One region of the Arthrobacter sp. B055-34 genome, then DNA from elsewhere that is predicted to be linked to it. Evidence: riboswitches for the same ligand, from Rfam matches in the RefSeq annotation. Region 1 holds a riboswitch; each other region holds the start of a gene.
What was found. Region 1 has a riboswitch for S-adenosylmethionine ahead of AC5RWO_RS15315 (flavin reductase family protein). Riboswitches for the same ligand answer to the same signal wherever they lie in the genome.
Positions count from the first base shown of each region.

Region 2: linked by a shared signal. The riboswitch ahead of sfnG (dimethylsulfone monooxygenase SfnG) and the one ahead of AC5RWO_RS15315 (flavin reductase family protein) in region 1 are both predicted to bind S-adenosylmethionine.
Region 3: linked by a shared signal. The riboswitch ahead of AC5RWO_RS18490 (OsmC family protein) and the one ahead of AC5RWO_RS15315 (flavin reductase family protein) in region 1 are both predicted to bind S-adenosylmethionine.

Region 1 is NZ_JBNHFQ010000007.1:267,411-277,378, forward strand. Features, by position in the region: gene AC5RWO_RS15270 (benzoate/H(+) symporter BenE family transporter) at 1-454, opposite strand, end outside; gene AC5RWO_RS15275 (SRPBCC family protein) at 618-1,139, shown strand; gene AC5RWO_RS15280 (flavodoxin family protein) at 1,390-1,908, opposite strand; gene AC5RWO_RS15285 (prephenate dehydratase) at 2,173-3,021, shown strand; gene AC5RWO_RS15290 (ATP-dependent DNA ligase) at 3,062-4,138, opposite strand; gene AC5RWO_RS15295 (dihydrofolate reductase family protein) at 4,148-4,711, opposite strand; gene AC5RWO_RS15300 (aldo/keto reductase) at 4,933-5,919, shown strand; gene AC5RWO_RS15305 (PIG-L deacetylase family protein) at 5,935-6,654, opposite strand; gene AC5RWO_RS15310 (hypothetical protein) at 6,911-7,159, shown strand; SAM riboswitch class IV at 7,225-7,343, shown strand; gene AC5RWO_RS15315 (flavin reductase family protein) at 7,404-7,910, shown strand; gene AC5RWO_RS15320 (LysR family transcriptional regulator) at 7,997-8,923, opposite strand; gene AC5RWO_RS15325 (5-dehydro-4-deoxyglucarate dehydratase) at 9,047-9,958, shown strand.
Region 2 is NZ_JBNHFQ010000015.1:39,205-49,172, forward strand. Features, by position in the region: gene AC5RWO_RS20475 (peroxidase family protein) at 1-3,218, opposite strand, end outside; gene AC5RWO_RS20480 (CoA-binding protein) at 3,577-4,077, opposite strand; gene AC5RWO_RS20485 (O-acetylhomoserine aminocarboxypropyltransferase/cysteine synthase family protein) at 4,074-5,549, opposite strand; gene sfnG (dimethylsulfone monooxygenase SfnG) at 5,549-6,733, opposite strand; SAM riboswitch class I at 6,853-6,947, opposite strand; gene AC5RWO_RS20495 (DUF559 domain-containing protein) at 7,612-7,938, shown strand; gene acs (acetate--CoA ligase) at 8,148-9,968, opposite strand, start outside.
Region 3 is NZ_JBNHFQ010000011.1:26,450-36,417, reverse strand. Features, by position in the region: gene AC5RWO_RS18505 (DNA alkylation repair protein) at 1-876, shown strand, start outside; gene AC5RWO_RS18500 (hypothetical protein) at 1,000-1,293, shown strand; gene AC5RWO_RS18495 (FMN-binding glutamate synthase family protein) at 1,379-3,100, shown strand; SAM riboswitch class IV at 3,171-3,286, shown strand; gene AC5RWO_RS18490 (OsmC family protein) at 3,323-3,862, shown strand; gene AC5RWO_RS18485 (DUF1918 domain-containing protein) at 3,922-4,107, shown strand; gene AC5RWO_RS18480 (APC family permease) at 4,359-5,789, shown strand; gene AC5RWO_RS18475 (hypothetical protein) at 5,897-6,031, opposite strand; gene AC5RWO_RS18470 (hypothetical protein) at 6,073-6,261, opposite strand; gene AC5RWO_RS18465 (DUF4190 domain-containing protein) at 6,357-6,686, opposite strand; gene AC5RWO_RS18460 (SDR family NAD(P)-dependent oxidoreductase) at 6,783-7,574, opposite strand; gene AC5RWO_RS18455 (acyl-CoA dehydrogenase family protein) at 7,571-8,800, opposite strand; gene AC5RWO_RS18450 (3-hydroxyacyl-CoA dehydrogenase family protein) at 8,790-9,650, opposite strand; gene AC5RWO_RS18445 (enoyl-CoA hydratase/isomerase family protein) at 9,667-9,968, opposite strand, start outside.

The DNA of each region.
Region 1 (9,968 bases):
GGCAGATGGACAGGATGATGCCCGCCAGCATGCCCGAGGCCACGCCCGGTGGAATCAGCTCGATCAACCTGCCCAGCGGGCGGATGACTCCGGCGAGAACCACCAGGACGCCCACCATTGCAAAAGCCGCGACCGCTGTCGGCCAGCCGCCGGGAAGGACCCCGGTCGAGGCCAGCAGCGCAGCTCCCGGCGTTGACCAGGCCAAGGTCAGCGGTATCCGGTAGCGCTGAGCCAGGATCAGCATCCCGATCCCTTGCAAAACGCACAGCGCCAACAGGCCGGAAGCCGCTTGGGCCGGCGTCGCGCCAACCCCGCGAAGCCCTGTCAGGACGACGGCGAAAGAACTGGTAAAACCGACGACGGCGGTGACGATGCCGGCGGACAACGTTGCATCATGCGCGAGCACCGGTGCTGATTGCGCGGCAACCTCTGGTTCATCTTGTTTGCTGGCCACAGCCAGAGGCTAGCATTTACGTCCGAAACAAGATCAGTCAGCAAACTTAGTTTCCCATTGTGGCGGACCACGCCCTTGTGTAGCGTGATGATGAGTGGCCACTGACTGGTCCGCGACGGCGGACATTTTGCACTCAAGGCACTCAAGCCAAAGGAGCACAATCATGGAAACGGTAGAAGAGACCATTGATGTAAACGTCCCGGTAAGCACGGCTTACAACCAATGGACACAGTTCGAGTCCTTTCCGAACTTCATGTCCGGGGTTGAGTCCGTGACTCAGTTGACCGACACCACGAACCACTGGATCACCAAGATCGGCGGCGTGGAACGCGAGTTCGACACCGAGATTGTGGAGCAGCACCCGGACCAGCGCATTGCCTGGCGCAGCCTGGACGGCAAGTCCCATGCCGGGGCCGTGACCTTCGAGCGGCTCGGAGCGGACAGCACCAAGGTCGCGGTCCGCTTCGAATGGGACCCGGAGACCTTCACCGAAAAGGCCGGCGCCAAGCTTGGGATCGACAGCCTCCAGGTGAAGTCGGACCTGAAGAAGTACAAGGAGTTCGTCGAAAACAGAGGAGCCGAAACGGGCGCCTGGCGCGGCGATGTTGATGACACTGCCGCGGGCAGCGCCGGCCAGGCTGCCGCCAACATGGACGAGGACCTGCCGCCGGGCCGCCCGGTCTAAACCGCGCGCTGAAACACGGACGCTGTGCACTCGGGCAGTTGCCAGCTTCTTCAGGGCTAATTCACAAAATAGAGTCGTAGCGTTTTAAGCACCTCATCAAAGGTGCGAGTGAACAAGACACCGGCTGGTCCTAGAGCCTCCCCCAACCTCCTGGACCAGCCGGTGTCGTTCGTTAAGGCCACCGCTGATGTGCCTTTGGATCCGAGCGCCCCAGCTTCTTCAGCTCGCGGGATACGGCATTTTCCTCAGGCTAGATGCCAGATGCACGGCACGGCGGGCGGACGTCACCGTCGTCGTTGCTGTTACCTCCGGCGTTTCCGGCAGGTCCTGGAAGTCGGTGCCGTGCATGGCTCCCCGACCCAGTACGTGGATCCCTGCGCCGGAATACTGAAGCCGACGGCGACCAAGGCCATCTTGTCGTACATGCTTGGCCGGTTTTGGCCATCCGTCTCGGACGGCTCCGCATCGAGGCGCTCCAGAACCTTAGCGCAAGACTTGCCGGATGTCCCAGCCAGATAGGCGTGGCGAGCACCAGAATGTCCGAGGCGAGAATCTGCTCCCGGATCCGGGACCACTCATCTCCGTCGCCCATGTCGGCCTGGACGCCGGGCTTGATGTCGCGGTCCACCACCCGGATCAGATCGCACTCGACGCCTTGGGAACTGAGTTGCTGGATGATTTGGCGGGCCAGCAGCTCGCTGCTCGAGGGCTTAGGCGACGGTGTCAGGGTGCAGACCAGGGCAAGGGCTTTGAGCTTCGCATCATCCATGGGGCCATTCTCACGACGAGGCCGGTGGGCTGCCACCCTAGACGGCACTTTCGCTTTCAGGTTATTCACAGGCTGCTCTGGGTTTGCATTCATGTAAAGGCTCTAGTGTTGAAAACACCTCATAGGTGCGAGTGATTACGGCACCGGCGGTCGGAGTTTCCCCCAACCTCCCGATCCGCCGGTGCCTTCTCTTTTGTCACGTGTGTTAAGCACCGGTGCCGGAGCGGAAGCATCCACCGGAGCCGGCGATGCGATAATTCAGCCATGACTGATGCAATCGCCTACCAGGGCGAACCCGGCTCCAACTCCCATATAGCGTGCACCGAAGTTCGCCCCGACTGGGAGGCTGTGCCGTGCGCCAGCTTTGAGGATGCCTTTGCTCAAGTCACCAGTGGCCAGGCAAAGCTGGCCATGATTCCCATCGACAACTCGATCGCCGGGCGCGTCGCCGACATCCATGCAATGCTGCCCAACACCACGCTGCAGATTATCGAGGAACACTTCCTGCGCATTAGGTTCAGCCTGCTGGGAATCCCCGGCACCAGCATCGACCAGGCCAAGGAAGTGCACAGCCACATTCATGCACTGGGGCAGTGCCGAAAGCTTATCCGCGAGCTCGGCCTCAAACCCGTCATCGCCGGCGACACCGCCGGGTCCGCCCGGGAAGTCAGCGAATGGCAGGATCCGGCCAAGGTTTCCCTCGCGCCGCCGATGGCAGCCGAGCTCTATGGACTCGATGTGCTCGCACATGATGCCGAAGACGACCCCACGAACACCACGCGCTTCGTGGTGCTGGCGGACAAGCAGCCCATCCCCAGCCGCGAAGAGCTCGCAGGCCCGGCGGTGACGAGCTTTGTCTTCCGCGTCCGGAACGTTCCGTCGGCGCTCTACAAGGCGCTGGGCGGCTTCGCCACCAACGGGATCAACATGACCCGGCTGGAAAGCTACATGGTCGGCGGCGAGTTCGCGGCCACAATGTTCATGGTGGATGTGGAAGGCCACCCCGAAGACATGGCGATGATCCACGCGTTTGAGGAACTGGACTTCTTCACCACCGAGATCCGGATCCTCGGGGTCTATCCGGCACATCCATTCCGGTTCAAGCAAGCTTAGGAAAAACCGTCCCGGCCGTTACCGGAGGCCGCCGAACAGGTCAGCCGCTGCCGGGATTCAGCACTTCGTCGAGGTTGAACTTCACCGGTTCTTCCAGCTGTTCGTATGTGCAGGACTGCGGATCCCGGTCCGGCCGCCAGCGGGCAAACTGCGTGGTGTGGCGGAACCGTTCGCCCTCCATATGGTCATACTTCACTTCGATCACACGCTCGGGGCGCAGCGGCGTGAAGGACAGGTCCTTGCCCCCGCTCCACCGGCTGCCCTCGGAATTGCGCGGGGTTCGGGTGCCCCCTTCCTGCTTCGCCCACGCCCACGGGTGGTCATCGAAGGTTGTGACCAGCGGCTGCAGCTCCTCGAACAGCTCTTGGCGCCGCTGCATCGAAAACGAACCGGCCACGCCCACGTTGGCCAGCTCGCCGTCGTCGCTATAAAGGCCGAGCAGCAGGGAGCCGATCCGGTCCGGACCGCTTTTGTGCACCCGGTAGCCGGCGAGCACGCAGTCCACCGTGCGCTCGTGTTTGATCTTGAACATTGCCCGCTTGTTCGGCTGGTACAGGCCGTCCAGCGGTTTGGCGATCACGCCGTCGAGCCCGGCGCCCTCAAACTCATGGAACCAGCGCGTCGCCACGCCGTGGTCCGCCGTGGCATTCGTCAGGTGGATCGGCGGCTGCGCGTGGGCGAGGGCCTTTTCCAGGCGGGCACGCCGCTCGGCAAAGGGCTCGCCGGTCAGGTCCTCGTCGCCCAGGGCCAGCAGGTCGAAGGCGACGAACTTGGCCGGCGTCTGTTCGGCGAGAAGCTTCACCCGGCTTGCCGCGGGATGGATCCGTTGCTGCAGGGCCTCGAAGTCCAGCCTGTCCCCCGAGGCTCCGACCAGGACGATTTCACCGTCGACCACGCACCGTTCGGGCAGGTTCGCCTTGACCGCTTCGATGATTTCGGGAAAGTAGCGGTTCATCGGCTTTTCGTTGCGGCTGCCGATTTCGACGTCGTCCCCGTCGCGGAAGATGATCGACCTGAACCCGTCCCATTTGGGTTCGAAGCTTAGGTCGCCGTCGGGAATCTCGCTGAGGGGCTTCGCCAGCATCGGGGCGACCGGGGGCATTACCGGAAGTTTCATGCGTCTCTCCTACCGGACGGTATAGCGGACAGCGACACCGCCGGGTTCCATGACCTCGGCGCTGTGCGGGACAAACTTTTCCCCTGCGGCCGACGGCGGATACGCCGGCAGTCCTTCGCCGAGCACGGTGGGCAGCATGTGCAGGTACAACTCGTCCACCAGTTCCTTGCGGAACAGCAGCCGTGTCAGCGTCAGCGAGCCCCAGACAATAACGTCGCCGCTCTCGGTGTCTTTGAGTTCGTGGATCCGGGCCGGAATGTTGTCGCCGATGACCCGTGCCTCACCGTCGCCCCACGGAGCCCGGTCCAAAGTTCTGGACACCACGTGCTTGGGCAGCCGGTTGATCGGCTCCGCGATAGGTTCCTCCCGCGGATCAGCGCCGGGCCAGTAAGCGGCGAACATCGAGTAGGTCACCCGGCCGAGCAGAATGGCGGAGCAGCCTTCGAGCAACCGGGTGTTGGCATCCATAATGGACGTCCAGCCGCGGATCTGATTCATAAACCGCAGGCCGCCGTCCGGTTCGGCCGCGTAGCCGTCCATCGTGGTGAACTGCTGGATGATGAGCCTGCCCATGATGGTCCTTTCTACGCAGCCAGGCCACCGGCGTCCGCTGGCCGAATTGAGCGTCCCTCCATCACGTTAGTGTCCGCCGTCCGATTTGGACAGGGTCTTATAGCCAGGCATTCTTCCCGCCCGGCCCCTCGCACCTCGGGGAAGAGCGGGCTGCCGGCGGCGCGTGCTAAGAAAGTAAGGACAGTTCCGGACGGGACAGCCCCAATCGACAGGACTCAACAGTGCAATCACGCCGCATCGGTACCCGGGAAGTTGGCAGCATCGGTCTGGGCTGCATGAATCTCAGCCACGCCTACGGGACTCCGCCGCCACGGGAAGCTGCCGCAGAATTGCTCCGGCATGCCCTGGACAGCGGAGTGGTCCACTTTGATACGGCGGCACTGTACGGGGCCACGGCCAACGAGACGCTGGTCGGCGAGGTACTCGGTGCGCGGCGCGATGAGTTCTTCCTGGCCAGCAAATGCGGCATGACCAGTGTTGACGGCAAACGTGTGATCGACGGCCGTCCGGAAACGCTCAAAGCCACCTGCGAGGACGCGTTGCGCCGGCTCCGCACGGACCACATCGACCTCTACTACTTGCACCGCTGGGACCAGGACATTCCGATCGAAGACAGTGTCGGCGCCCTGGCCGAACTGGTTCAGGAAGGCAAGATTGGCGGGATCGGCTTGTCCGAGGTTTCGGCGGCAACGCTGCGGCGGGCCCACGCAGTCCATCCGATTTCCGCGCTCCAGACCGAGTACTCGCTCTGGAGCCGCAATCCCGAGCTCGGCACACTGGCCGCCTGCGCGGAACTCGGCACGGCCTTCGTCGCGTTCAGCCCGCTGGGCCGCGGCTTCCTGACCGGCAAGATCCGCGACGTCGACGCGCTGCCCGAATCGGATATCCGCCGGGCGATGCCGCGCTTCTCCGCCGCGAACTACCCGCGGAACCTTGAGCTCCTGGATCAGTTCGCGGGCCTGGCCGGGGAAGCCGGCTGCTCTCCCGCCCAGCTGGCCATCGCGTGGCTGCTGCATCAGGGCGAGCACGTCATCGCGCTGCCAGGGACGACCAGCATTGCCCATCTTGACGAGGATCTGGCGGCCGACGCCGTCGTCGTTAGTGAAGAGGTGCTCAAGCGGGCGGACGCACTGATTAACGAGCAGACCGTCCACGGCCCGCGCTACAGCCCCGCCATGCAGGCGGACGTCGACACCGAAGAGTTCTAGACCGCACAGACCGGGTTAGAACCGGTACAGCTCGAACCCGACCCGACGGGTTGCTGTGTCGGAGCCACCGGTGGTCAGCTCGATCTGGCGCCGGGCCTGGGCTTCAACGGGCTCCAGACTCAGCGCCTGCAGGTAGCGCCGGTGTTCGCTCAGGGACCGGACGGCCCGTTCAATACTGTCCTCGTCGACCTCCAGCCAGTGCGTGGGGTGCATGGAACACACGCCCACCCAGCGCACGCCGGCGTGCGGCGGCAGCCCTTCGGCGGCGAGCTCGGGGAAGATCCACTCGTTGGCCGCGTCCGCCACCGCATCCATAACGGCAGTTCCCAGGTTGCGGTGGTCGGGCGAATTCCAGCTGCCCGGGCCCCAGGTCTGGCCGAAGTTCAGGGTGATGATGCCGTCCGGCCGGTGCCGGCGGATCGCCCGGGCGATATCCAGCCGCAGACCGGGAGTGTTCTCGATCCGGCCGTCCGCATAGTCCAGGAACTCCAGGTCCTCGACTCCGACGTGCCCGCACGCCCGGCGCTGCTCCTCGGCCCGGATCACCGCGGCTTCCTGGGGATCCAGCCCGGCAATGCCCGCTTCACCCCGCGTCGCCAACACGTAGCCGATGCTCTTGCCCGCCGTGGTCCACTGGGCCACGGCCGCAGCGGCTCCGTACTCCGGATCGTCCGGGTGCGCCATAACCACCAGCGACCGCTGCCAATCGGCCGGCATTTCCGACGACGTTTCCATAGCTGCCTCCCCCGTCCACAGGCCCTGCACTGGCCCAATGACTGTTGTTTCACCCAGCGTAGCCGCGACGGCACGGCCGGCCACTTGGTAACGGCGCCATGTCGGGCCAACGGCGAGAATCTCTTTCCCATTACGGTCATTGTCGTCAGGGAGCCGCGTCCCTACCATGGAAGAACCTCAATACCTGTCCCTGCGGGACTCAGCCAACCACAGCTTGCCCTTCATCCGCGCACTTCTCCCGCCCCAAGGATCTGCCGTGAAAAATCTGCCCCGCCGACTGGCCATGCGAACCCTGGCCGCCCTTGACCTGCACTGCGCCCGCTGCGATGCGGTGGGCGAGCACCGCCTGGACAAGCACCTGGGCAGAGCCGGAACCCAGGTCTCCCCAATCGTCCGGGCGCGGCAGTACGTGCTGGTCTGCGCCGCCTGCGGCGTAGCCCAGGAACTGACGGAGCAGCAGAAAAGATCAGTCCTGCACTACACAGCGCACCCCGCGACGGCCTGACCGCGCGTTACGTCCTATTGCCTTGGCTTGACCCGCGGCCCGTCAAGCTCTTAGCGTGATAGCTGAATCATGAGCGCCAACATCAAGCCCTGGCTGGTTGGCCGGCAACCCTCTCGTGCGTAGCGGGGTGCTCCAGGTGATGATTCGGCCGTACCGAAGGACAGCGGTTCGGCAAGTACCGCGTATCCGCCCCACGTCTTGAACCGGGCCAGCGGATCCGCCTGATGGCAAAGGACAGCCCGCGATGCCCCTGACTGACGACCTGCAGCCCGACACCCTCCGCAATGCCTTCGGCCGCTTCCCCTCCGGCGTCGCCGCGCTGTGCGCTCTGGTCGACGGCGAGCCGCAGGGAATCGTGGCGTCTTCCTTCACCGTCGGCGTTTCCATGGACCCGCCGCTGGTGATGTTCGCAGTGCAGAACACCTCCCGCACCTGGCCGGTAGTCCGCCAGGCCGGCCGCATCGGCGTGTCCATCCTCGGCTCGGGGCACGACAGCGTCTGCCGCCAGATCGCCGCAAAGACCGGGGACCGCTTCGCCGGCCTGCCCCTGCACTCCACCGACGAAGGCGCCCTCTTCCTCGAGGAAGCCGCGCTGTGGCTGGACTGCTCCGTGGAGCAGGAAGTCCCCGCCGGCGACCACCACGTGGTGCTGCTGCGCGTCCATGGCCTGTCCACCCACGACGGCGCCCACGAGCCTTTGGTCTTCCACGGCTCCGCGTTCCGCCGGCTCGAACAGCCCGCCTACATCTGAGGAACCCCGGCAAAATAACGACGGCGGCTGCCTCGGTTTCAGGGACCGGCTGCGGACCCTGCCAAGCAGCAACGTTGCCAGGTGGGCTATGCGGCGTCGTCGGCGGACGGGTCGTCCAGGTTCCCGTCCAGCAGGCTCAGAAGCTTCAGAACCGCCGGGTTGGTATTGTTCTCGTTCCACGCCACTTCAAGGTCCACGCGGTTCAACGCCTGAGTACCGTGGGAGCCCTCGATCTCGCGGAACCGCACCCCCGGCGGCGAAAACGCCCGCGTCGACGCCGGAACCAGTGTCACGCCCAAGCCCGCTTCCACGAAGGCCAACAGCGCCGGGACCTGGCTGGCGTACTGGGTGATCCGGGGCTCCGCGCCGGCGCTGGCAAACAGCCGCAGCACCAGGTCGTGGAAGTAGCGGGCCTCGCTGGTCGAGTACATCATCAGAGGCTCACCGCTCAGGACCTGTAGCGGCAAGGACTCCCCCTTCTCCAGCAGCGGGCTCTCCGCGGGCAAGGCAATCACCAGACGGTCCTGCATCACCGCCCGGTATTTGATGCCCGGCCGGGCAACGATGGGCCGCAGGAGCCCAATGTCTACCGTGCCTTTGACCAGCCCGTCCATCTGGTCCGTGGAAACCAGTTCGCGCAGCAGCAGGGAGACGCCTGGCTGTTCCTTAGCGGAGCGTCTCAGAAGCCTGGGCAGAGCGCTCTGGCCTGCGATGGCGGTGTAGCCGATAGTCACGGCGCCGGCGTCTCCTGTTGCCACGCGCTGAACGTCCAGCTGGGTTTTGATGGACATGTCAAGGATCTGGCGGGCGCTGGGCAGCAGCGTCCGTCCCGCAGCTGTCAGCTCGACTCTGCGGCTGGTGCGGTCGAAGAGCTGGGCATGCAGTTCCTTTTCCAATAGCTGGATCTGCCGGCTCAGCGGCGGCTGCGTCATGTTGAGCCGCTCGGCTGCCGCACCAAAGTGAAGCTCTTCAGCTACCGCGATAAAGGACTCCAGTTGGATCAGCGTAAACATCAATGCGCTCCTTGTATTGTTCCGTGCCTATTTTAGCTTGGACGCGCATCGACGACGGCACTTATCGTCAGAGTAGTGCAGGCGACAACGAAGCGCCGGTCCTTTAGCTACCAAGGAGATTAAATAATGCTTGACGGTGTGCTGTTCTTTCCCATTACTCCGTTCGCCAGCGATGATTCCGTGGATCACGGCGCACTCAAAGAACATCTGGAGCATGGGCTGCAGTTCAAGCCAGGCGGCATCTTCGTCGCGTGCGGGACCGGCGAATTCCATGCCCTTTCCCTGGTCGAACTCTCCGATGTGGTCACCACCGCCGTCGCTACGACCGCGGGCCGCGTGCCGGTCTATGCGGGAGCCGGCGGTGCGCTGGCGCTCGCCAAGGAACAGGTCCGTCTGGCGGAATCGGCTGGAGCCGACGGCATCCTGCTCTTCCCGCCTTACCTTGTCAACAGCCCGCAAGCGGGTCTGGTGGCATACGTCAGGGCCATCGCCGGGGCGACTTCGCTGCCCGTCATCGTCTACCACCGTGCCAACGCCCGCTTCACAGAGGCCTCCGCCGTGGAGATTGCCCGTATCGATAATGTGGCCGGCCTGAAGGACGGCGCCGGAGATCTGGACTTGATGGCGCGCATTGTCCGCGCCGTCAAGGATGAGCTGGCGGGAACAGGCAAGGACTTCCAGTTCTTCAACGGCCTGCCCACAGCCGAGGCATCCCAACAGGCTTACCGCGCCATCGGCGTGACGCTGTATTCATCCGCCACCTTCGCGTTTGCACCCGAACTGGCGGTCGCCTTCTACCAAGCGCTCGAGGCCGGCGACGAGGAGCGTCTCGGCCAACTGAGCCGCGAATTCTTCCATCCCCTGGTGCGGCTGCGCGATTCGGTGCCGGGTTACGCCGTCGCCCTGGTCAAGGCAGGCGCCGAACTCGGCGGAATCCAGAGCGGGCATGTGCGGCCACCTCTGACGGACGCCTCGGAACACGACCGCGAAGAGCTCAAGCGTCTGCTGGCCGCTGGCCGCGCCCTGCTGGGCTGAGGGGCCGAAC
Region 2 (9,968 bases), on a different contig from region 1:
CCTTCGGCGTCGTAATCATCATCGCCGTTCTGGCCGTTGATGACGTCATGGCCCGGCTTGTTTGGATCGTCGAAGAAGGGAGCGCCGGAATCACCTTGGAGCAGGTCGGCTCCGTCACCGCCTTCAATCCAGTCATCGCCGGAGTCCGCGAACACTGTGTCCATTCCGCCGCCGGCAATGATGAAGTCATCGCCCGGGCCGCCGAAGTGCTCATTGGTGTTGGCGCCGCCGTTGAGCAGGTCCTTGCCGTCTCCACCGAGCAGGATGTCCAGACCCGGTCCGGCATCGATGGCGTCATTACCGGGGCCGCCCTTGTGGACGTCATCCCCGGCGGCGTCGGTGATGATGTCATTGCCTTCGCCGCCCAAGGCGGTGTCGGCGCCGTCGTTGCCTTCAATGCGGTCATTGCCCGGGCCGCCCCAGAACGTGTCGTTATCGACGCCGCCCCAGACCAGATCCCTGCTGTCGGTACCGTTGAAGACGCTCTGGCCGTTGATGCCGGGAGGATCGATCGAGTTCATTGTCCGGTAGCGGATGGTGCCGTCCGGCATCCGGATGAGCAGCTCGGTCTCGTTGCATTCCGACGCCGGATCATCCGCGATGTTCGTACCGGTGCCGCCCAAGTTGGCCAGCTGGAACTTGCAGTCGGCGGTGGAGAAGACGTCCGCGGTGATGGAGTGCGCGTTGGTGTTGCGCATGATCATCTCACCGAAGGAGTTGCCTTCCAGCTGCGAGAACAGGTTCATGCCTGGCGTACGCACCAGGTAGTAGAACCGGTCGCCGTTCTGCAGGTCGAGCATCTGCTTCTCGAAAACATAGTTGAAGGTTGAGCCGAGCAGGCCGCCGAACAGGTTGGTCCGTTCGGCGAGGCCGCCCATCCACAGGTCCACGGTGTCCAGGCCGGTTGGCTTGTCCGCCCAGGTTCCCGTGGCGCCCATGAAGTCGCCGGCGTCGGCCGGAATGGCTTCCGGCGCGGTGTCGAACGGCGGATCCACGATCAGCCGGGCGGCCTCCCGCTTCTCCACCAGCGTGGTCTTGGACGTGATGGTTTCGTGCGTGCCGTAGGCGGCAACGAAGTTCACCAGCGACTCGGGATGCTTGATGTTCAGCCCGAAGTCGATCCAGTTCTTGTACGGCATCAGTTGGCTGTCGTTGGTCTTGGCGTGCAGCTCCTTGCGCAGGTTGTTCAACGAAGGCAGGCCGGTTTCCCGGGCCCGGGCCATGTTGATGGCGGCGAGGTCCAGCGGCAGGCCCAGCAGGTTGCTGCGCAGCGTGTCGGTCACGAACTCGTCGAGCTCGTTGCCCACCTGGTTGGACATGCCCATGGCGATGCTGCCGGCCGCGGACTTGGAGTCCAGGACGCCGGCGGAACCGCCGTCGGTGTAGGCCACCGGGTTCAGGAACCCGTTCAGCAGCGGCGTATCGTTCGACGAGCCGTCCTCGTTGGTGCGCGAGATGGTGTCGGTGAGCATCGAGTGGCCGAACCGGTACACGGCGTGGGCGAACTCGGCGCTGATCGCGGAGTTCACGTCGTCGTGGTAGCCGGAGAACGGTTCGATCAGCGGCTGGACCTTGCGGGCGAATTCCTCGAAGGCCAGGTGCTGGTATTCCATCTCGGTGATGAACCGTGCAGCCTGGAAGAGGCGCTCCCCGTTCCAGCCTGCCGCACCGGCGGCGAGCTGCCATTCCTTCAGGGCAGCATCGCCCCGGGCATTGCCGGTGTCTTCGGTGAGGACCTTCTGGATGTCATCCACCAGGCGGTTGTGCTCGGAGTGGAAGATCTGGTGGATGGAGGTCAGGCCGATGTTCTCGTTGACGCGGCCGTCGCCGGCGACGAAGTGCCGGTCCAGCATCTCGTTGTCGTAGGTCCCGGCGGTCTGGCGCGCGGTGGGCGGAGTGATGGCAGTGTCTTCGTCCGGGATCAGTCCGGGAGCGGGGACGGCGTTGTGCGCGATGTCCTCGACGAAGGCCTCGCTGACCCGGTCCACGTTTTCGGGCGCAGGCACGGGGGCTGCAAGGTTGCCTTCCACGAGTCCGGTCGCCGTCACATACTGCGGGAGGCCGTTGGGACCCGGAACGAACTTGCCATACGGATCAGTGAGAACCACCGGGATTTTCAGTGCATCGGCGTCGACCAGCTTCAGGCCGAGCAGCTCGGCAGCCTGCTTCTTCAGCAGCTGCCAGGTGCCCATGCCGCCGTCGGCCGAGGTCAGCAGCTCACCGGTGGAGACTGGCTTGCCGGCGGTGTTCTTCGCATACGTGCGCAGGAAAACCTGGTGTGACGGGTGGGAAGCGTAGGTCTGGGACTGGTCCACGTAGGGATTGGTCCGGTTGGTGGCTTCCTGGATGTCGTCGTCGGTGCCCATCTGGCCGTCGGGGCCGGGCTGGTTGGTTGCCCGGGTCACCGCCATGAAGCGCAGGTGCGGCGGCAGGTCATCGGCCGTGTTCAGCTTTCCGTCGCGTCCGGGGATCAGCGGATCGTCGTCCTTCAACGGGACATAGACCGTGCCGCCGGACTTGCTGACCAGGTCGAGGCCGTGGTCGAAGAACTGTCCGAAGAGCGTGAACAGGCCGTTGTAGGGCGGCGAGAGTCCGACGTCGGTGGTGACATTCGGGATGAACAGTGTTTCCCCTGATGGAACACAGCCCTCGGGAACGCCCGCCGTCGTCGGTGTTGGATCCGTGGTGCAGGGGACAACGCCGTCGGTGGTCTGGCTGCGCAACGGAAAGCCCGCCGCCTTGACGGCTGCGGGGTTGGTGGACGTTTGGTCCACGATCAGGTTGCTGATGACTCGCGGCTGCGAGTCCCAAACGTCCTTCTTGGAGGCGTACCCGGGGTCGGCCGTGGCGGCGACCCTCGTCGACGTGCTGTCTTCGGCCAGCCGGAAGTCCGGCGTAGTGAGCCGCGGGAACTTCTCCTGCGCGGCGCCGAAGTTTTCGCGGTCCTCCTGCAGGTTGTTGCAGGAACCGTCCACCGTGCGCAGTCCGTAGGAGACCAGCGGGCCCGGCACCTGGTTGGGGCCGTCGCCGAGCAGTGCTCCGCAGGGGCCCGTGGCGGACGTCGTGTTGGCCACATGGGCCTCGGAAATCTTGATCTGCTTGAGGATAAACGCCAGATCCGCTGGCGTAACGGTAAATCCCTGGCCCACCACCCCAGCGTGGGCCGGACCTGCAAGGGCCGGAAGGCCCAGCGACGTGGTTAGTACAAGAGCGAGCATGCCGGCGACGCCGCGGCGCCGGTATCCAGTTTGTTTTGCGGCCGGTTGCCCGGCACCAGCTTCACGGGAGGAAGCTTTGCGCCCCCGCGCATCCTCCCGCTTATTCCCCATAACCCTGTGAGTGAACATCTAAGACCCCTCGGTCTCGATTAGCGGCTCATCAGTCGACGCGGACTTCATCGATTGTTAATGGGCCGGAGTTAATCGTCGAGGCAGGACCTTGGTAAAAACCTAGAGATGGGGGGTCTGCGGGATCCCCTAAACAAGGGGATGGGTACGTTTTGGGCTGGATTGTAGGGAAAAGCAGAGGGAGCAAACGGTTGCCGTAGGCACCGCTCGCCCCCTCCAGATGGGTTAATCAGGCTGTCAGCTGGCGTTTCGAGGAGATGACTCCGGTATCGAAACCGGCCAGGTGCAGGCCGCCATGGAAGCGTGCATGCTCGATCTTGACGCAGCGGTCCATGACCACATTGAGCCCGGCTGCCTCGGCCTTGGCCGCGACTTCCTCGTGCCAGGAGCCGAGCTGGAGCCAGATGGTCTTCGCGCCCACGGCGATGGACTCATCCAGCACGCCGGGGAGGTCATCGTGCTTGCGGAAAACCTCCACCAGGTCCGGGACCTCGGGCAGGTCCGCCAGCGAGGCGTAGACCGGCTGGCCCAGGATCTCCTTGGCGACCGGGTTCACAAAGTAGACCTTGTACTTGCTCGAGGAGAGCAGGTACGTGGCCACGAAGTAGCTGGCCCGGCTCGGCTTGTCCGAGGCACCGACAATGGCGATGGTCTTGGTGTTGCGCAGGATGTTCAGGCGCTCCGCTGCGGACGGCCCTACCCACTTGCGCTCTGGCGCGGATACGCTCACTTGGCAGCTCCTTCTTCGGCTTCGACGAGATCCTCGACCGACTCGACCACTCGCGTGCCCGGTTCGGTATGTGCGCTGCGGGCCGCCGGAACGGTGCAGGATTCACCGGCATAGGACGGCGACGCGAACTCCGACGTGTCGAAGACGTCGTCTTCATGGTCGCGGCTGGGGCCGTGCTCGGCGCCGGCATGTTGGGACTCGGCCAGGGCCTGGTCCAGATCCCACAGGATGTCCTCGACGTCTTCGAGACCCACGGAAATGCGGATCAGGTCCTCGGGCACGCCGGCGGCCAGCAGCTGTTCGCCGGTCAGCTGCTGGTGCGTGGTCGAGCCCGGGTGCAGGACCAGGGTCCGCGCGTCGCCGATATTGGCAAGGTGGGAGGCCAGCTGCAGGGACTCGATGAACTTCTGTCCGGCAACGCGGCCGCCCTTGACCCCGAAGGAGAACACCGATCCAACGCCCTGCGGGAGGTACTTCCGGCCGCGCTCGTGGTGCGGGTGCGAGGGCAGGCCAGCATAGTTGACCCAGGAGACGCGCTCGTCCGCCTCGAGCCATTCGGCGACCTTGCGGGCGTTCTTCAGGTGCTCGTCCATCCGCTGCGGCAGCGTCTCCACGCCCTGCAGCAGCTGGAACGCGGACTGCGCCGACAGCGACGGCCCGATGTCGCGCAGCTGCTCCGAGCGGAGCTTGGTCAGGAAGCCGTACTCGCCGAAGTTGCCCCACCAGGAGACATTGCCGTACGAGGGCACCGGCTCCGTCATCGTCGGGAACTTGCCGTTGCCCCAGTTGAAAAGACCGCTTTCGACGACGACGCCGCCCAGCGTGGTGCCGTGGCCGCCCAGGAACTTGGTGGCCGAGTGGATGACGATGTCGGCGCCGTGCTCGATCGGACGGATCAGGTACGGCGTGCTCAAGGTGGCGTCGACGATCAGGGGGATCCCGGCGTCGTGCGCTACTTTGGCCAGGCCCTCGAGATCGGCAATGTCGCCGGACGGGTTGGCGACGATCTCCGTGTAGACGGCCTTCGTGTTCTCCTGAACCGCTGCGGCGAAATCCGCCGGATCATTGCTGTCGATGAACGTGGTCTCCACACCGAAGCGGCGCAGCGTGACGTCGAGCTGGGTGATCGTCCCGCCGTAGAGCTTGGACGAGGCCACAATGTGGTCCCCGGCTCCGGTCAGCGCGGCGAAGGTGATGAATTCGGCGGCCATGCCGGAGGAGGTAGCGACGGCGCCGATGCCGCCTTCGAGCGAGGCGATCCGCTCCTCGAATGCGGCCACCGTGGGGTTGCCGATCCGCGAGTAGATGTTGCCGTACTTCTGCAGCGCGAAGAGGTTGGCGGCGTCGTCGGTGTCCTTGAAGACGAAGGACGTGGACTGGTAGATCGGTACGGCGCGGGCACCGTGCTCGGCATCGGGAGTTCCACCCGCATGCAGGGCACGGGTGCGGAAGCCGAATGTGCGTTCAGCCATTAAAGAGTGGCTCCTTCGAAGTTGGTTTCGGGCAGCAGGTCCGTGTTCAGCTCGGTACCGTTCTTGCGGGCCAGGTCTGCCTCGAGTTCGCGGACGATCGGCAGGACGTTGCGGCCAAAGGCCTCGACCTCTTCCTGGAAATGCAGGTAGCAGGTCAGCATCAGGTTCACGCCGATCTTCTTGAACTCCACGATACGTTGGGCAATCTGCTCCGGCGTACCTATAAGTCCTGTCTTGAAGCCGTCGTTGTACTGGACCAGGTCCTCGTAGCTCGAATCGGCCCACATGCCCTTGCCGTCCTTGGTGGAAGCACCGGCTTCCTGGACTGCGGCGCGGAAACCTTCGACGGCGGGGCGGTGTGCCTTCTCCACGATTTCGCGCAGGGTGTCCTTGGCCTCGGTTTCGGTGTCGCGGGCGATGACGAAGCCGTTCAGCCCGAACTTCGGGGTGCGGCCGACGGCGGCTGCGGCGGCCGTGACGCCGGAGATGTTGTCCTCGAAGCCCGCCAGGTCCTTGCCGTTGGAGAAGTACCAGTCGGCGGTGCGGCCGGCGGCGGCCTGGGCGGCGGTGGAGTTGCCGCCGAAGAAGATCTCCGGGTGCGCCCGGCCCGGGACGTCCAGCGGCGCCGGGTTCAGGGTGAAGTTGTTGATGTTGTAGTACTTGCCGGCCTGCGAGTACTCCTGCTCGGTCCACAGGCCGCGCAGCACCCGGATGAACTCCTCGGTGCGGACGTAGCGCTCGTCATGCTCGAGCCACTCCAGGCCGAAGTTCACGAACTCGTCCTTGAGCCAGCCGGAGACAACGTTGACGGCAGCGCGGCCGCCGGAGAGGTGGTCCGCCGTGATGATGAACTTGGCCAGCACGCCGGGATGCCACATGCCCGGGTGGACAGCGGAGATGACCTTGAGCTTTTCGGTGGCGCCGAGCAGGGCCAGCGAGAAGCTGGTGGCCTCGTGCTGCTTGTCCGCGCCGTAGCTGGCGGCGTAGCGGGTCTGGGTCAGGGCGTACTCGAAGCCCGAGTTCTCGGCGATCCGGGCCAGCTTCTTGTTGTAGTCGAAGTCCCAGCTGGTGCGCTGTTCAATGGTGGAAACCACCAGGCCGCCGGAAACGTTCGGGACCCAATAGGCGAATTTCAGCGGGGTTTCGAGATCAGCGATCTGGCTGACCGAGGTGTTGGTGCTCATGGCGAATTCCTTCAAAGTCTGCGCCGCGGCGCGATGTGCGGGAATCCCGGGCAATGACGATCCGTCGGGCGCCAGGCCGGACAGCCTTGCGCCATCCGGATCAAAGATTGCTTGCGCTCTCTCCATCGCTTCTGGCGGTAGCACCTCTCCGGTGGAGTCCGGATGGTTGCTGCGGCGTCAATGAGCCAGATCTCTCGGCCGCTCGGGATGGTCCCGACTATTCTCGCAAGTGTTACCGGCGGCGACCAAGAATATTTAGCCGCATTGCGTTCTCCCGGGAGTTTGCCGAGTGCGCGGGATATCAACAATGTTTTCCACAACTGCGACGAGACTCTGGCCGTGGGACTGCATATCTGGACATCCTCTTGACTATGCAGAACGTGGATCCCATCGCAGAGTATGTGGCACGGTACGGGGGTACGCTCAAAGCCGCGGACTTGGCCAAGGCGGGCTTCGGGTCTTACCGCATCAAGGCAGCCATCGCGCATGGGGACATCGTTGCGCTGAGGAGGGGACTCGTTGGAACGCCAAATGCTGACCCGGTTCTCCGGACTGCGCTGATGCCGGGCGGGTTGCTCACTTGTGTCTCAGCTGCCAAAGAGCTCGGCTTATGGACCATTAAGGATCCGGGCCAAGTGCATGTGTGGACACACAACGGCCGGCACACCGGCCCCTTCGTCAAGCACCGCGGGCAGCTGTTGGGCGAGCGAGGCCCGGGCAATTACGTCTCAGTCCTCGACTGCGTCCTTCATGCCATTCGTTGCCGTCCCCGGCTGGAAGCACTGGTGATTGCAGAGTCGGCAGTGCGACGGAAAGCAGTATCCCGGGATCAACTGTTGGAACTCTTGCCAGGTAGGCGGAACGGTGTCCGGAGGGAAGTGGTTAGCAGCATTGGGGACGATGCCGATTCACCGCTTGAAGTCATTGCCCGGGATCTGTTCCGCACGGCAGGACTTCACGTAGAAACTCAGGTGCAGGTTCGAGGCGTTGGACGCGTGGACATGATTGTCGAGCGATGCCTCATCGTCGAACTGGACGGCTTCGACTTTCACTGGGACCGCGTTTCCTTTCGCAAAGACCGGAAGCGAAACAACGCCGCGGTCCTGAGCGGTTATCCGTCTTTGCGCTATCTGTTCGAGGACCTGGTATTCACGCCGGAGAAAGTCGTGGCCGAGGTGCAAGCGGCAGTTCGTCGAGTGGCCTGAGCCGAGTGATGCGCGAACGATGGATGCTCGAGCCCAAGTTCAAGCGTAACGGTCCATGTTTTGGAACCTGCTCAAGCTGTGACTAGGCATGATCCAGATACTTCCTTCAAAACATGGGCTCGAGCGGGGGCCCGGAGCCCGGTAGCCCAGCCTCGGGGCCGGGGCCGGGGCGTGGGGCCGGCTGCGGTGCCCCACCCCTCGGACCGGGGCTACCGCGCCTCGCAGATCTCCTTGATGTCCGCAATGCAGGGCTCATTCTGCAGGCTCGTGGTGTCGCCCAACGTGCTGCCCTCGAACAGCTGGGTCAGCAGACGCCGCATGATCTTGCCGGACCGGGTCTTGGGCACGTCCGGAACGAACACGATCTCGCGCGGCTTGGCGATCGGCCCGATCTGCGTCGCAACATGCGCTCGCAACTCGGCAGCAGCCGCAGCCTGCTCAACCGTCGGCTCGGCGGCCGTGGACGCAGCGATCAGCGACTTGTCTGCCGGCACCACAAACGCGGTTGCGGCGTGGCCGGTCTTCGCGTCAAACGTGGGGCATACGCCGGCCTCCACCACCGCCGGGTGCGAGACCAGGGCGGACTCGATTTCAATGGTGGACAAGCGGTGGCCGGAAATGTTGATCACGTCATCCGTGCGGCCTAGGATCCAGGTGTCGCCGTCGTCGTCGAAACGCGCGCCGTCGCCAGCCAGGAACCAGCCCTGGTCCGCGTACTTCTCCCAGTAGGAGGTGAAGTAGCGCTCCGGGTTGCCCCATACCGTCCGCGCCATCGAGGGCCCGGTCTTGGTGACCACGATGTTGCCCTGGACGTTCGCGCCCACGCGCGTACCGGCGTCGTCGACAATGTCAGTGGCAACGCCGGGCAAGGCGCGGGTGGCGCAGCCGGGCTTGAATGACGCGTCCGTCTGGCGCGGCGAGAGGATGGTCGCGCCGGTTTCGGACTGCCACCACGTATCCACCATGGGAACGCCCGACGCCGGATCCCCGGTCAGCGAATCGCGGCCAACCTGGCTGCGCAGCCAGCGCCATGCCTCGGGGTTCACGGCCTCGCCGACCGTGCCGCACAGGCGGATGGAGCTGAGGTCGTATTCGGCCGGGACGCCGTCCGGGAACCAGCCCATCAGGGAGCGGACCAGCGTGGGCGCGGTGTAGTAGCTGGTCACGCCGTAGCGCTGGATGATCTCGAAGTGGCGGCCCGGGTGCGGCGTGTTCGGCGTGCCCTCGAAGATGACCTGCGTGACACCGTTGGACAGCGGGCCGTAGATCTCGTAGGTATGCGCGGTGACCCAGGCCAGGTCCGCGGTGCACCAGTGGACGTCGCCGTCGCGCTGGGCCGGATCCGGGTTGCTGAACAGGTACTCGTGGCTGAAGGAGGCCTGCGTCAGGTAGCCGCCGGTGGTGTGGACCAGGCCTTTCGGCTGGCCGGTGGTGCCGGAGGTGTACATGATGAACAGCGGCGTCTCGGCGTCGAACGCCTCGGGCTCGTGGACCTCGGAGGCGGTGTCGACGACATCGTGCCACCAGACGTCACGGCCTTCCACCCAGTTGATGTCCGCATGGCCGGTCCGGTTGATCACCAGAACATGCTCGATCGCGTTGTCCCCGGCAACGGCTTCATCGGCGTTGGCCTTGACGGGAACGGCCTGGCCGCGGCGGAACTGGCCGTCGGTGGTGACCAGCAGCTTGGCGCGGGTGTCCTCGACGCGGAACTTCAGCGCCTCGGAGGAGAAGCCGCCGAAGACCAGCGAGTGCACGGCACCGATGCGGGCGCAGGCCAGCGTGATCACCACGGTCTCGACGATCACCGGCAGGTAGATGACCACGCGGTCGCCCTTGGTGATGCCCAAGGCCAGCAGCGCGTTGGCCGCCTTGGAGACCTCGCGCTGCAGGTCCGCGTACGTGACGGTGCGGCGGTCGCCCGGCTCGCCCTCGAAGTGCAGCGCCACCTTGGCGCCGCAGCCGGACTCCACATGGCGGTCGGCGCAGTTGTAGGCGGCGTTGAGCTTGCCGCCGTCGAACCAGCGCAG
Region 3 (9,968 bases), on a different contig from region 1:
AATGATGAGTCCTTCAGCGGCTGGATGATCTGGCCTGTCTCGGAGGCTGCCGTCACGCTCGCGTTGCAGGACGGCACCACGCGCGCCTTCGACGATGCCCTGGCCTTGCTCTTCGAGCTGACTCCCCGGCTCACCGGGGAGTTCGCGATCCGCCGCCTGCTTCTGCAGGACCTTGACCGGGCGCTGGCACAGATGCAGGACTGGACGCGGCACACGGACGAGCAGGTCCGCCGGCTCGCCAGCGAAGGGCCCCGGCCGTACCTTCCATGGGCGGTCCGCGTGCCGGAAATCATCGCCCGCCCGGAAGCGACGCTGCCGCTCCTGGATGCCCTGCACGCCGATCCAAGCCAACTCGTCCGCCGGTCCGTGGCGAACCACCTCAACGACATCGCCCGCCACGACCCGGAAACCGTGGTCGCCCTGGTAGAGAAATGGCAGGGGGATCCCGGCGACGGAACGCCGTGGGTGGTGCGGCACGGGCTGCGGACACTGGTCAAGAAGGCGCACCCCGGCGCGCTTGCTTTGCTGGGCTTCACTCCGAATGCGGTGAGCATCGCCGTGCCGGAACTGGACCGGATCGAGGTGCAGTTGCCGGGCGAAATCGCGTTCACGGTTGCGGTCACCAACGACTCGCTGCACCCGGCGCGTCTGGCCGTGGACTATGTGGTCCATTACGTGAAGGCCAACGGAACGCTGGCCCCGAAGGTCTTCAAACTCGCAGTCGCGGAACTGAAACCGGGCGAGACCCGCCGGTTCAGGAAGATCCATGCCCTCCGGCCGATGACCACCCGGGTGCATTACGCCGGCCGCCACCTGCTTCAAGTGCAGGTGAACGGCCAGCTATCGGCGGCGGTGGAGTTCGACGTCGTTATTTAGCGGTGGCCGGGGAGCGATGGCAGGAAATCGACGGAAACTGGCAGTTTTCCCGGCCATGGAATCCGGTGTGCACGGCGTTGATGCTAAGACCTATCGGAATCCGTGAAGAAAGCAGGACCAGCCATGAGCCTCCAACCTCCGGAATACTGGCTGAAAATCCACAACATCGAACTGCAGCAGCTGATGGCGCAGGCAGAGCGGACCCGCCAGCGCTCGCAGTACCAAGGGAATGGGACGGCCTTGAGGTCACCCAGGAACCGGGCCAAGGCGCTGGTGCCCACCCGGCAAGCAGCTACAGCCAAGACGCATGACAATCGGGCGCTGGCCTGGCTCCACGGCTTAATGCCGCAGCTGAGGCGCAGAGGACTAACGGCGCCGGCACCGGCTGGGCGGCAGCCAGCAGACTGCTGCGCCTGACTCCAGACGCCCCGGGTGTGCTCAGGAACCGGACGAATCCGCCGGACCCGTCCGGTTCCTCCGGCGTCGGTCGTAGACTCGGGCCATGGCACGCTTTTTGGTTTTTGTTGTTCTTGCGGTGCTGGGCTTTATTACCATCGTGGCCGCGTCGTTCGGTTCCGTTGGCTGGTGGGTGCTGGCCGCCGTCGTTGTTGCGCTCTTGGTGATCGGGATCTGGGATGTGGTCCAGACCAGGCACTCGATCCTGCGGAACTATCCAATCTTGGGGCATATGCGCTACGTACTGGAATCCATCCGGCCGGAAATCCAGCAGTACTTTGTCGAGCGGAACGTGGACGGGAAGCCGTTCAACCGGGATGTGCGGTCGCTGGTGTATGCGCGGGCCAAAGGCGAGAACAGCCACAAGGCCTTCGGTACGGAACGCGAAGTGAACCAGATCGGCTACGAATACCTGATCCATTCCACCGCCCCGGTAGCGCCGCCCAAGCAGCATCCGCGGATACCGCTGGGCGGGCCTGATTGCAGGCAGCCCTACGACATTTCGCTGTTCAACGTCTCGTCCATGAGCTTCGGCTCGCTGTCGAAGAATGCCGTGCTCGCGATGAATAAAGGTGCGGCGCTGGGCGGCTTCGTGCAGGAAACAGGTGAAGGCGGCCTGACCAAGTACCACCTCGAATACGGTGCCGACTTGATCTGGGAAATAGGCTCCGGCTACTTTGGCGCGCGCGACAAGGACGGCCATTTCAGCCCCGAGGCCTTTATTCCGAAGGCGGCGCGCCCCGAGGTCAAGGGCATCAGCATCAAGCTTTCGCAAGGGGCCAAGCCCGGTCTGGGCGGTGTCCTGCCAGGCTCGAAAGTCACCCCGGAGATTGCCGAAGCACGCGGGGTGGAGATGGGCGTCGACTGTGTGTCGCCTGCCAGCCACAGCGCCTTCGGCACACCGCGGGAGCTGATCCGCTTCGTCAAGCAGCTGCGCGATCTCTCCGACGGCAAGCCCATCGGCTTCAAGCTGTGCGTGGGTTCGCGCGTGGACGTGCTCGCCATTTGCAAGGCGATGCTGGAGGAGAAAGTGACTCCGGATTTCATCGTCGTCGATGGGTCCGAAGGCGGGACCGGCGCGGCGCCGCTGGAGTACCAGGACAACGTGGGCACGCCGCTGACCGAAGGCCTGATGCTGGTGCACAACGCCCTGATCGGAGTGGGGCTGCGGGAGCGGGTCCGCATTGCCGCCGCGGGGAAGGTCGCATCCGGCTCGGACATCGTCAAACGCCTGATCGAAGGCGCGGACTTCACGATGAGCGCGCGGACCATGATGATGGCCACCGGCTGCATCCAGGCGCAGAAATGCCACACTAACGAATGCCCGGTGGGCGTGGCCACGCAGAACCCGCGGCTGGTGCGCGCGCTCAACGTCGAAGACAAGGGCCAGCGCGTTTTCAACTACCAGAAGCTCACAGTGGACGAGAGCGTGCAGATCATGGCGTCGATGGGCTGCAAATCCCCGGACGAGGTCTCGCCGCGGATGCTTCGGCGCCGCGTGGACCATCTGACCACGCGCTCCTACGAGAACATCTACAACTGGATGGAGCCCGGCGAACTGCTCAAGGATCCTCCCCGCGGCTGGAGCGAAGACTGGAACCTGGCCAACGCCGACTACTTCCGCGAACCGCCCAAGAAGCCCGCCGAGGACGAACACAAGGCGGAGCCCGTACCAGGCAGTCCGGAGTATGACCGGGCCCGGCTCCCCGGCGACAAGCACCAGCCTGAAGGCCAGGTTGGCCGCCCCGAGGGCGAACTGGGCCGCTAGGAAATACAGAAGTCCTCATGTTACGGCGCGGTTGAGTGCTCCGGGGTGCGGCGGGCAGAATCGGACGCAGAATCAAGAGTTCCAACCTTCGGCCCTGGCCGGTTGGACGGCAACCCTCGTAGCTGTAGCGGGGTGCCCCAGGTGAAGATTCGACGCCGGCCCAAACGGGAGGCGTAAGTATGGCGCCCTGCTCCGGCGTGCGCCGACAGGAAGGATTCCACCATGACTGAAACAGCTCTCCGTGATCTGGCCGAAGACCGTGCCGCCCGGCTGGATGAGGCCGGCGCCTTCTGGACCGGCAAGATTGCCGAAGACACCGCCAATGCCAAGCTGACGTTCAAGGTGGCAGGTCAGGGAACCGGCCCGGTAGCCACCCGTGTCACCGCGGGCAGGCACGAGTTTTCCGTTGACGAACCGGCGGGCCTGGCCGGTGAGGACACCGCCGCGAGCCCGGTGGAGTACGCGCTGGGTGCCCTGGCCTCCTGCCAGGTAGTGGTCTACCGGCTGTACGCACACCAGCTGGGTATCCGTTTCGACGAGATCAGCATCGACGCCGAGGGCGATCTGGACGTGCAGGGCCTGTTCGGCGCCGATCAGAGCGTGCGTCCTGGATTCAGCGCCGTGCGGTTGAACGTGAACATCAGCGGCCCCGAAACGCAGGAACGCTACGAGGAGCTGCGCCGCACCGTGGACGCGCACTGCCCGGTGCTGGATCTCTTCGCCAACCCCACGCCGGTTAGCGCCGAGGTCTTCAAGAAGTAGCACGGGCTATTCCCCTTCGGCGCAGTCGATCGTACCCTAGGGCCAGGAGGTATTTCACGATGAAGGCATCGCCAGGCAACAGGATCATTGTCCGCGGCCGGACCGTAGAGTCGTCCGACCGGCACGGGGAAATTGTTGAGGTCAGGGGTGATGACGGCGCTCCTCCGTACTTTGTGCGGTTCGACGACGGCCACGAATCGGTGGTTTTCCCCGGCGGGGATTTCGTAGTTGAGCACAACCCCTAGCCACAGGTTCCAGCCCGTTCATCAGCCGAGAGCGGATCTGAGGGCGAGCAGCATGATGATGCTGCTCGCCCTTGCGCTGTCCAACATCGGCGGACCACAGGCAAGAAGACCCAGCCAACGCAACATGGCCATTTCAGGCCGAAACATCGTAGTAATGTCGTGCAGTTACTCTTGCCGTGATCGGTGCCACCTTCGCGCCGCCGGCAATTTTCCATGCCCGAACGGCATCTGAACGAGAAAGGGGCATCGGCGTGGCTGTATCACAACACGAATCCGAACCCTCATTGAAGAAAGTACTGGGACGCCTCGACGTCCTCGCCCTGGGCTTCGGGGCCATGATCGGCTTCGGCTGGGTGGTCCTGACCGGCGGCTGGTTGGAGTCCGCCGGAACCATGGGCTCAGTGACGGCCATGCTTGCGGGCGGCATCATCATGGGCGTGGTCGGACTCACTTATGCCGAGCTGTGTGCGGCAATGCCCAAGGCCGGCGGCGAGCACAACTACATCATGCGGGCGATGGGACCGCGCCCGTCCTTCATCGGTTCCTGGGCCATCATCGGCGGCTACGTGACCATCGTGGCCTTCGAAGCGGTGGCGCTTCCGCGGACCGTCCAGTACATCTTTCCCAACCTCAGCCAGATCAAGCTCTGGAACGTCGCCGGTTTCGACGTCCACCTGACCTGGGCGCTGGTAGGGGCCGTTGCCGCCGTCGTTATTACCTGGATCAACATCCGTGGTGTGAAGGAAGCCGGCATCGTGCAGACCTTTGTGGTGCTGTTCCTGCTGGCCATCGGCCTGGTCATGATCGCCGGAGCATTTACCGGCGGCGAAGTGTCCAATATGGAGCCGTTCTTCAACGGCGGCATGACCGGGTTCTTCGCGGTACTCGTGGTGGTGCCGTTCCTGTTCATCGGCTTCGATGTGATTCCGCAGTCCGCCGAGGAAGTGAACATTCCGGCGCGTCAGATCGGCCGGCTCGTGGTGGTCTCGGTCATCCTGGCCACTATTTGGTACGTGATGGTGGTGCTGACCACGTCTTCGGCCATGCCGGCCAGTGAGCTGGCCGGGACGGACATTGCGACGGCGGACGCCGTGGGTGCGATGTTCGGTTCGGACATCATGGCCAAGGTACTGATCGCCGGCGGTATCGCTGGCATCCTCACCTCGTGGAACTCGTTGCTGCTCGGCGCATCCCGGCTGATGTTCTCGCTGGCGCGCTCCGGAATGCTGCCGGCCTGGTTCGGCAAGTTGCACTCCAAGTACGGCACCCCGCACAATGCCCTGCTGTTCGTCGGCGGGCTGAGCGTCCTGGCGCCGTTCTTCGGCGTGGAGATGCTGGTCTGGTTGGTGGACTCCGGCGCGCCGAGCATCGTGCTGGCCTACACCATGGTGGCGATTTCCTTTCTGATCCTGCGCCGCCGCGAACCGGAGATGGACCGGCCGCTGCGGATCGGCGGCAAAGGCAAGGGCGGCGTCGCGATCGGCATCGCCGCGGCCGTGCTGGGCGTGGCTTTGTTCAGCCTGTACATGCCGGGGATGCCGGCTCAGCTGGGCATCGAGCCGTGGATCCTCTTTGGCCTGTGGTGGGTCATCGGGCTGGTCTTCTTCTTCCGGGTGCCCGCCGGCATCAAGGCCGGGCCGCTGGCGGAAGAGCACGTGTTGGCGCGGGTCCGCTCGCGCTGACGCAGCACACTCTGCGCTGACCGCAAGACCAACGACGGCGGTGCCTGCCTTTCGTCCCCACCCAGGCAAGGTGCCGGGCGAGGGGGAAGGGGGCATCGCCGTCGTAATCAGTAGCGGTACGGGTTGTCTTCGGCGGCGCCGTGGCGGGCGTGTTCGAAGCCTTCCTGCCAGGCATCCCGGACAGCGTGGGTCAGCTCCGACAGCAGCCGGTATGACGGGTGGTCGGGGCCGACCCAGAGCATTTCTTCCTGCGCCCGGTCAAGAATCCCGTGGATCCGTTCGCTCAGTGCTTTCTCCTCAGGGCGCCCATGATTTTCCCGCCGATGCCGCCGTGTTCCGTGCCGGCGGCTCCGGCCGATCCATAAGTACCGCGCGTTCTGCCCCGCGTGGTGCCGGGAGTATGCCCGGTGCCCATCCTGCCCTTGCCGCCCAACCGCTCGGCGGCCCGCTTGATCCTGTTACCTATACCCATGGTGTTTCTCCTATGGCTGGCAGTGCCCGCCTGCAAGGACGCCGACAGGTCACCCCTCCATTTTAAGACGGGGTATGTGCCAGCGCACTAGGGAGTCAGACCATGGTGCTGGAGGTGGCTACCGCGCCGAAGATGCCGAAGACGAAGATGAACAGCAGCACCCAGCCCAGCAGCATGAGGCCGTTGAGCACCAAGCCGGCGATCGCCATTCCCCTGCCCGCGGGTTCTTTGTTCAGGCCAACCAGACCGAAGATGAATCCCACAATGGGCACCACGAAAGTGAACCCGAGAAACAGCGAGACCAGCCCCAGCACCATGGCCGTGACGCTGGCGCCCTTCGGCTGGGGCTGGACGTAGACCTGCTGGTAGACCGGCGCGGGATGCTGCGGCACGGGCAGATTCGACGGCTGGTACGGATTGGACATGCTGACCCCCGGAGGTAGTGCTGAAAGGTTTACCCAGCGTATCGCCGCCGCCGGACAGTCAGCGCACTGTTACCGGCGGGTTGGCCTCCGTGCGGGTCAACTCATCGTCAGTCCTCCGCTGACGCTGATGGCCTGGCCTGTGATGTAGCCGGCGCCATCGGCTGCCAGAAACAGGACAGCTGACGCGACTTCGGTCGCCGTACCCCGCCGCCGCTTCGGGATGGCCTTAACCATGCCGTTCATGACCTTGCCGGTCAGACCATCGGACGCCAGCATGTCCTGCAGCAGAGCGGTGTCGGTAGGACCCGGGCAGACGACATTGGCCGTGATGTCCAAGGCTGCGTTCTCCCGCGCAATGGCTTTGCCAAAGGCAATCACGCCGCCTCTGGCCGCCGAGGATGCGGCATCCCCGCTGGAGCCGACCTTGCCGCTGTCCGAACCAACCACCACGATGCGGCCGTAGTTGCTGTCCCGCATGATTGGCAGTACCGCACGGACAGTGTTCATGACGGCTAAGAGTTCGGTATCCACTATCTCCCGAGCAGCGGCCGCCTCAGTTTCGTGAAACAACCGCAGCTCGTGCCGGTGCCCGGCGGTAATGACCAGGATGTCCACTCCGCCCAAGGCTGCTGCGGCGCGATTTACGACGTCGGTCACCGCGGTGTCGTCCGCCGCGTCCAGTTGGGCGAATCCCGCGCACCCGGACGGAGTCAGCCGCTGGGCCAATTCTTCGGCAACCTCCCGGCTGCGATGGTAGGTGAAGAACACCGTCGACCCGGCAGCCGCCAGATCAAGGCAGACCTGTGCACCGATGCCGCCTCCACCAATCACCAGTGCTCTCCTGCCGTTGAGGCTGGCGGATCTGCTCTCTGCTGGGGCGTCGCTCATGCGAAAGCCGAGATTCCGGTGGTGGCGCGGCCGATCAGCAGGGACTGGATGGAATCGGTGCCTTCGTAGGTGTGGACCACTTCCATATCCGTCAGGTGCCGTCCCACATGGAAGTCCAACAGCAGCCCGTTGCCCCCGAGGATGTCACGGGCTTCGGAACAGATCCAGCGTGCTTTCTGCGCGGTGTGCATTTTCGCCACGGAAGCCATGGTGCCGGTCCACTGCCCGCTTTCCTGCAGGGACGCCATTCGGAAGCACATCAGTTGGATGGCCGTGAGCTCGGCCAGCATATTGGCAAGTTTGTTCTGCACCAGCTGGTAGCTTGCGATCGGTTTGCCGAACTGGGTCCTGACCTGCGCATAGGTCAGCGCGGCCTCGTAGGTGGCGAGCGCGTGGCCCAGGCTCTCCCAGGAGGCGCCGCCGCGGGTGGACGCCAGCACCCGCGAAGCATCCCGGAACGATTCCGCTCCCGGCAACCGGTTTTCATCCGGGATCCGCAGATTCTTCATTTCGATGTCGGGCTGCAGGATGGCCCGCTTGCCGATTTTCCCGGTAATCACTTCGGTGCTGTACCCCGGCGGGTAAGTGCCGTCGTCGTTCTTCTCCAAAACGAACGCCTTGACCTTGCCATCGGCCTCATCCCGGGCCCAAATAACGACGACATCAGCGAAGCTCGCGTTGCCGATCCATCGTTTGCGCCCGCTAAGTACCCAATGGGTCCCGTCGCTGCGGGCTGTAGTTTCCAGCTGGGCGGAGTCCGAGCCATGCTCCGGCTCGGTCAGTGCGAAGGCACCGACGAGGTCCAGGGCAGCCATGCGGGGAAGCCACCGCTGCTTCTGTTCTTCGCTGCCGAGCATGTTGATAGTGCCCATGGTCAGGTTGGACTGGACGCCGATAAAAGTGTTCATCGAGCCGTCGCCGCGGGACATTTCCACGGTCGCCATGCCTGCCGCCAGCCGGCTCATGCCGGGGCAGCCGTAGCCTTCGATGGTGGAGCCGATGATCCTCAACTTGGCCAGTTCCGGCAGCAGCTCATGCGGGAACTCCGCGCGTTCCCAGTAGCCGTTGATGACCGGCAGTACGTGTTCGTTGACGAAGCCGCGGACCTTGTTCTTGACCGCGCGGTCCTCGTCCGTCAGCTGCTCCAGGAGCAGGTAGCAGTCCGTGTCTTTCGCGTCCGTGAGTCCCTTGGCCAGGGCTGCGGTGTACTGGTCATTAATGGTCATAGGAGTACCAGCCCTTTCCGGTCTTCTTGCCGTAGTGGCCCTGTTCGTAGAGTTCCTTCAGTGCCGGGTGGGGTAGGTCCGCGGGGTCCTGGGTTTCTTCGTAGGTGGCTTGCCGGATCAGGTAGCTCACGTCCAGGCCTACCAGGTCCATCAGTTCGAACGGTCCCATGGGATGGCCGAGCGCGGTCTTGGCGGCGGTGTCGATGTCTTCGTAGCTGGCGATGCCGTCGGCGTAGAGCCGCAGGGCTTCGTCCCGGATGGCGCCCATGAGCCGGTTGGCCACGAAGCCCGGGATCTCTTGGTTGATCAGGACCGGCGCGTTGCCCAAGGTGCGGGCAAGTTCCATCGTGGCGTCCACGGTTTCCTGCGAGGTTTTGGCGTGGCGGACGACTTCCACGCACTTCATCACCAGGGCGGGGTTGAAGAAGTGCATGTTGCAGACTTTGTCCGGCCGGGCCGTTTCGGAAGCAACCTTGGACGAACCGAGCGTGGAGGAGTTGGTGGCCAGGATGGTGTGCGGAGGTGCGGCTTGGTCCAGGGCCGCGAAGATGCGGCGTTTGATGTCCAGTTTTTCGGTGGCCGCTTCGATGGCGAAGTCGGCGTCCGCAGCGCCGTCCCGGAGCGAGGTGGTGAAGGCTAGCCGGGCCAGGGCGGCGTCCGCGTCGGCCCTGCTGAGCCGCCCCTTGGCCACGCTGGCGTCCATCCTTATGTTGAGCTGTTCCCGGGCTGCGGTCAGGGATTCCTCGGCGACGTCCTGCACGGTGGTCCGGTAGCCGGCCAGCGCACACACCATGCCGATTTGGGAGCCCATGGCGCCGGCGCCGATGACCAGGATGTTCTTGATCTGCATTTATTGTTTCCCTGCCCTATTTGCCTTGGAACTTGGCTGGTCGTTTTTCAATGAAGGCCTCGGCGCCTTCGCGTTTGTCCTCGCTGGAATACAGCAGGGACTGCGCCAGGCGTTCGAGCAGCAGGCCGGTGCGCTGGTCGGTTTCGGCGCCGTTCTTGATCACGAGCTTGCCCAGCCGGACCGCGAGCGGGCCCTTGGCCAGGATCTGCCCGGCCGTGTGCTGGACCGCCTCCATCAGTCCGGCGTCAGGCACGACGTCGGTGACGAGCCCGATGCGCAGCGCCTCGGCGGCGTCGAAGACACGTCCGGTGAGAATGA